2 linked regions of the Niabella beijingensis genome follow. The protein of the gene in region 2 interacts with the protein of the main gene of each other region in a pairwise test. Links are inferred from orthologs where the notes say so. Each region holds a gene or a part of one and is shown on either strand. Other genes may lie near its edges.

Region 1 (3,034 bases), 2.4 Mb from region 2 along the record:
AAACTGTATGTTAAAAAGAGCCAGTATTTGAGGGATTTGGATGTTTTAAGCAAACAAATGGTAACCTATTCTGTTATCTGGGCCGATGTTTTACCAAACCGGCGTTCCCGGCCCTGGTAGTCGATCAGGGCTTCGTAGAGGTTCTTTTTACGGAAATCGGGCCACCGAACGTCTGTAAAATAGAGCTCTGCATAAGCCAGCTGGTACAGCAAAAAGTTGCTGATCCGGTGCTCCCCGCTGGTGCGGATCATCAGCTCCGGGTCCGGGAAACCACTGGTACAAAGGTATTTCTGTAATACATCCTGATCGATCGCCTCCAGGCTGAGCTTTCCGCTCTTTACTTCGCAGGCGATAGTTTTTACCGCATTCAGCAGCTCCCAGCGCCCGCTGTAGCTCAGTGCCATGATAAGATTCAGCCCCGTATTGCCGGCCGTCATTTCCAGCGCTTCATTCAGCTCCTGCCGGGCATAATCGGGCAGCATGCTCATGTCCCCGATCACATGCAGTCGTATATTGTTTTTATGCAATACCTCGGCTTCTTTACGGATGGTGGATACCAGCAGCTCCATCAAACCCACGACCTCATACTCCGGCCGGTCCCAGTTTTCCGTGCTGAAAGCATATAAGGTAAGGTACCCGATGCCCAGTTCAGCAGCACCTTCCACAATATCCCGTACACTTTCCACTCCATGGTAATGCCCGAAAAGACGATCCTGGCCCTGCTCCTGGGCCCATCGGCCGTTCCCATCCATAATGATGGCAACATGACGCGGGAGGCGCTCTTTATCTATTTTCCCTGCTAAATCTGACATAGAAGCTGCAAAGTAACGAAGAATCCTTCATAGTATGTGGTCCATAGCTCATAGTTCATAGCTTATGGGTTATAACTTATGGGAAATGCTGTGAACGTCAAATTGGAAATCCCAAATATCAAATAACAAGAACCAAATAAGCACTAAATCCTAAATTCTAAGTCCTAAATTCTAAAATCCAACATCAAATCTCAAATGTCAAACGCCCAGACGTCAAACCATAAACTAAAAACCATGAACCATAAACTATCAACTATATCAGGTTATTTGCGGCCAGGTATTCGGCTATCTGAACGGCATTGGTGGCGGCTCCTTTGCGGAGGTTATCGCTTACCACCCACAGGTTCAGGGTATTGGGCTGCGATTCGTCCCTGCGGATCCTTCCCACGAATACATCATCTTTTTCATGCGCGTCCATCGGCATGGGGTAATGCTGGTTGGCCAGATCATCCGTTACGATCACGCCGGGCGCTGCTTCCAGCAAGCGGCGTACTTCGGCAAGATCAAAATCTCTCTCAAATTCGATATTAACGGCTTCGCTGTGGCCGCCCATTACCGGTATCCGTACCGTAGTGGCAGTTACCCGTATGGATTCATCCCGCATGATCTTTTTGGTCTCGTTCACCATTTTCATTTCTTCCTTGGTGTACCCGTTATCCAGGAACACATCGATCTGGGGGATCACGTTCAGGTCAATGGGATATTTATAAGCCATTTCATAGCTTTCATTGTTTCCGGCAACTTCTTTCAGCCGCTCACCTTTCAGCTGACCCACTGCTTTTACGCCTGTTCCGGTGACACTCTGATAGGTGGATACAACAATACGCAGTGCATTGTATGCTTTATGCAGGGGAGCCAGGGCCACCACCATCTGGATGGTAGAGCAATTGGGGTTAGCGATGATCTTATCATTGCTGGTCAGTACATCGGCATTGATCTCCGGCACCACCAGCGGCACTTTGGGATCCATGCGCCAGGCAGAGGAATTATCCACCACCGTAATGCCTGCAGCCGCAAATTTGGGCGCCCACTCAGTAGAAGTGCCGCCACCGGCGGAAAACAGGGCCACATTTGGTTTTGCAGCAATTGCCTCTTCCATCCCCACTACCTTATATTTGGTGCCTTTAAACTCCACTTCCTTGCCCACGCTTTTTGCTGAAGCAACGGGTATCAGTTCAGCTACGGGAAAATTTCTTTCGGCCAAGACCTGTAACATTTTGGTGCCTACCAAACCTGTGGCGCCTACGACGGCTACTCTCATTGTTGTTTTTACTTGTTTATCGTTAAAAAAAAACCTTCCGCTTTTACGGAAGGCCTGTTAAAAATTTATGTTTCACACACAAAACTACAAACCCTCCGCCGGGGACTGCTTCTTGGTAGTCTTTGTATGTTGCATCATTTCCATTCCAACAAAAATAGACAGAGAATGCCTATCCTCCAAAATAATAAAAAGAATTTTTACGGAATCGTTTTCAGTCCGTTGCCCGGAATGGTTACCGGCTGTTCCTTACCTGTTTTTTACAGGTACGACCTGTTTTTTATTAAAATAGCCGGTTTTGTTAACAAGAACCCACATAATGGTGAACGACGGGATAAAATCAGTTCCGGGAAGTGCTTCTTCAATAAAGTTAAAAAGTCCCCCGGTCATCCCTTTCTTACCACCAAAAGCAAAAGCAAAAACAAGACCCGAAACGGGAGCCCATACCACATCTGCCAGTTCACCCAGCCCGGGAATGGCATAGCTCAGGTAGCCGATCGCATCCATCAGGATACAGAACAACAGTGAAGGCGATTTTTTAGCTGTCATCTTTTTATTTTTATTATAGATTACAAACAGCCCGCCAAAAGTTGTATCCGGTCCCGCCATTCACCGATTTTTCGGGTAGGTTGGCCTGGTGGTCAGACCTGTAAGGTTTTAAAAACTTTACAGGTCTGAGCCCAGTCCCAGCTCTGTTTCAAAACTGGTGAGCTCTTTAAATAATTGAATCCTATTGCTTAACTCCTCTGTTGTAAGTTCCTTCAGGCGGGTATTGCCGAATTTTTCCACGCAGAAGCTGGCCATTGCAGAGCCGGCAATGATGGCTTTTTTCATATTGGTAAAGCTGATATCTCCTGTTTTTGCCAGGTATCCTACAAAACCGCCGGCAAATGTATCGCCTGCACCGGTGGGATCAAATACGTCTTCCAGCGGGAAGGCCGGGGCAAAAAATACCTTATCCTCA
Region 2 (2,994 bases):
CCGGAGCGGGACGATACCATACGGATGTATCCCAAAGCGGTCTTCGACACCAGCTCGGCAAAAACGGCACTGGCATTGGGGAAAGCCACCATAAAAGGGGTGGCTTTTACCCGCCCTACCGACCAGGGCTTCGGCATCAAGACCGGAAAAAAAATATACGCCAACAAGATCACCATCACGCTTTTCCCGGTAACCCCCTATTTAACGGAATACCTGGCTCTTAAGAAAAAGGAAAATTATAAAAAGCTGAAATTTGCCTATGTAACACCCGCTTTTTTTCATTACCGCCTTACCGCAGTTACCAATAGTGCGGGTGAATTCACATTTCCGCAGATGAAACCGGGCAGGTATTATCTGACGGGGAGTTTGCCGTGGTACCAGACCGGCACCTATAATAAATATACCGGTTCGGGATATGGCTCCTATGGAGGCAGGGTCGATTATTACGAAAACCGGCCGTACCGGAATGATTACAGCGAACCGCTGGAGAAATTTGTAGAAATAAAATCCGACGGGGAAGTCTTAGAGGTCAGGCTCAAATAACCGGTTCAGCGGGCTCCTTCTCTTAAAAAACGGGCCAGTTCCGGGATCTTATCGGTATTGATATAATCTGTTCCCAGCTTTTTAAAATACGTCCAGGCCACCGTATTATCGGGCGCGCCCCAGAAACGTATGGGTTTTCCTGCCTCATGCGCGTGCCGGATAGCCGCCTCAAGTGCTTTTGTGGATGCAGCGTCCGCCTGACCTGAACCGTTCCAGGAGCTGTATTGCCTGAAGTTGGCGCTGAACAAAGCGACTTTTTCCAGATTTTCCGGCTTATAATGATAGGCCAGGTCCCCGTCAAACCAGATAAACCCGGGATAGGCAGCTAAAGAATCCTTATCGGGCTGGTTTCCCGTGATCACGATACGGACGGTCTTATTCCCGGTGATTTCCGGGTAATGTTCCAGCTGTTTTATAATGGCGTCCAGCGTGGCCTTTCCTTCTGTTTTACAATCTATAAGCAGCAACAGCTTTTTTCCGGGATCTTTATAGATGGTTCCGTTATTTTCCCGGATCAGCTGCCGGATCGGATCCAGATAAAGCTGCTTCAGGTTGCGCTCCGGGCGGATGTCCCGTGCATTGTGTGCTACAGGCAGGTCATCATTAACAAAGAACACGTCCGCCTCAATGGAGCCGAATTCCTGCTCAAAAGCTGCCCGGAACGGGCGCTGCTGCTCATAGTCGTTATGGGAATGGGCATTCTGAACCGTATACGCAGCAGGCTGCGCCATAACCGACAGGGAGATCAAAAGCCCGATGGCGAGCCCTGAGATCCATTTCAGTCCGGTATAAGCTCCTTTAAATACCATTGGTCATTTAATTAAAAGACATTTTATAATCCACCTTTATTTTCCCGTTGGAAATATCATTCAGCTTCCCCTTGATCAGCTTTTTTCTGAGCGAAGGCAGGTAGTCGATAAACAGCTTCCCCTCAATATGATCGTATTCATGAAGGATCACCCGGGCGGTGATGCCGTTAAAGGTACGGGTATGCTGCTGAAAGGTTTCATCCTGGTAGGTAATGGTAACCGTTTCATTACGCATCACATCCTCCCGGATCTTGGGAATGCTGAGACAGCCTTCATTATAGCTCCAGAGCTCCCCTTCGAGTGTTTTTATATGGGCATTGATAAAGGTTTGCTTGATCCCTTCATCTCCGGGGTACAGGTCCTTTTCATCCTCATCAAGATTTTCAATGATCTGGGCACTATCCACCACAAACAGGCGGATGGGGCGGTTTACCTGGGGTGCAGCCAGTCCTACCCCATTGCTGGCATACATGGTTTCCCACATGGAATCGATCAGTGATGCTAACCCAGGGTACTGCGGATCAATGTCTTCTGCTACTTTTCTTAAAACAGGGTTGCCATAGGCAACGATTGGTAATATCATTTTGCAAAGGTACAGATTTGACAGGGAAGAATCAGACAGAGCAGGCAGGCATTTGCCGGCTGCGCGCCCCTGCAAGGCCTGCGATTATGATCCGTGCAAACGGAAAAAAATTTATTCTCCTGTTACTTTTACTATCCTGGAGTAGGCCACTGTACCATCCGTATCCACCTGCGCAATACGTACATAAAGAACGCTGCCTTCCGGCACATCCACCGCTGCATCTCCTTTCTGACAGGAAACCAGTGATAACATTGTGCTTCCGGCAATCATCGTCAGGAGGAGCTGCTGCCTGTTACGGCGTCTGATGAGCAGTAAAAATCCGAGAAATGCGGCGGCACTTAGCGCCAGTGCCCGGTTGGCAGCTGGTTGACGGATGCTCAGTTCATAGTTTATTACTGCCGACGAATGTCCTTCTGCCGATCTGGAAGCCACCGTTCCGGCCCTGGTGAATTCAACACCGTCTCCTGAGATCTCCACATCAAAGTGATCACAGTTTTGTTCGCTTACCGTGCTCCATTGTACCAGCAGGGAGCCATCACTGACAGCAGCCTGCACCGGGCCGAAGGTCACCGGCAGACTAAGGCCGTAACTGCAGCCTGTAGGCAATGGAAACGGCGTTAATGCCTGATTTTCCAGCTGCCAGTTGGCCGGTGTGTTCAGCTTTGTTCTTAACTCAGCTATCGAAACGGCGCTGCTGTTGGCACACATATAGATCCCATTGTCCCTTTCTGAATTGAGCACGCCGGGAGTTAATACACCCATTACAGCGTTCGTGCCGGTGGTCAGTCCCGGAGGAAGTGCAGACCGGTTCTGGGTATAGGTCCACGAAGTACCGCCAACAACATCCCAGGTGGCATAGCTGCTGGCCGACTGCCCGAAGGAAGAGATCTCACTGTTCATATGGATACCACTGATAAAAACGGGCGCGGCAGTGCTGCCCTGGTAGGCCAGTACCTGGTCTCCTGCCTGTGATAATATAAAGTCGCCCGCGGAACTGGCACTGCCACCACCGGTTATGTTCACCACTGCACCGGTTACGGTTACCGATACTTCAGAGAA

What was found.
Region 1: the proteins of def (region 2) and K7B07_RS13060 interact in binary tests that used the Escherichia coli proteins (3 or more experiments, as listed by UniProt). The link is inferred for Niabella beijingensis from one-to-one orthologs.

The regions. Positions count from the first base shown.
Region 1 is NZ_JAIQDI010000001.1:3,109,222-3,112,255, reverse strand. The notes cover bases 70-2,956. They hold K7B07_RS13060 (aspartate-semialdehyde dehydrogenase), read right to left. Parts: upstream 2,074-2,956; coding sequence 1,066-2,073; downstream 70-1,065. Other genes in these bases: K7B07_RS13050 (PfkB family carbohydrate kinase), read right to left, coding at 2,737-2,956; K7B07_RS13055 (hypothetical protein), read right to left, coding at 2,320-2,619; K7B07_RS13065 (isoprenyl transferase), read right to left, coding at 70-812. Also shown: more of K7B07_RS13065, read right to left, coding at 66-69; more of K7B07_RS13050, read right to left, coding at 2,957-3,034.
Region 2 is NZ_JAIQDI010000001.1:722,352-725,345, forward strand. Bases 148-2,994 are described here. They hold def (peptide deformylase), read right to left. Parts: upstream 1,936-2,994; coding sequence 1,360-1,935; downstream 148-1,359. Other genes in these bases: K7B07_RS03140 (carboxypeptidase-like regulatory domain-containing protein), read left to right, coding at 148-543; K7B07_RS03145 (phosphatidylinositol-specific phospholipase C/glycerophosphodiester phosphodiesterase family protein), read right to left, coding at 549-1,352; K7B07_RS03155 (hypothetical protein), read right to left, coding at 2,047-2,994. In the rest of the region: more of K7B07_RS03140, read left to right, coding at 1-147. UniProt on the Escherichia coli protein: Removes the formyl group from the N-terminal Met of newly synthesized proteins. Requires at least a dipeptide for an efficient rate of reaction. N-terminal L-methionine is a prerequisite for activity but the enzyme has broad specificity at other positions.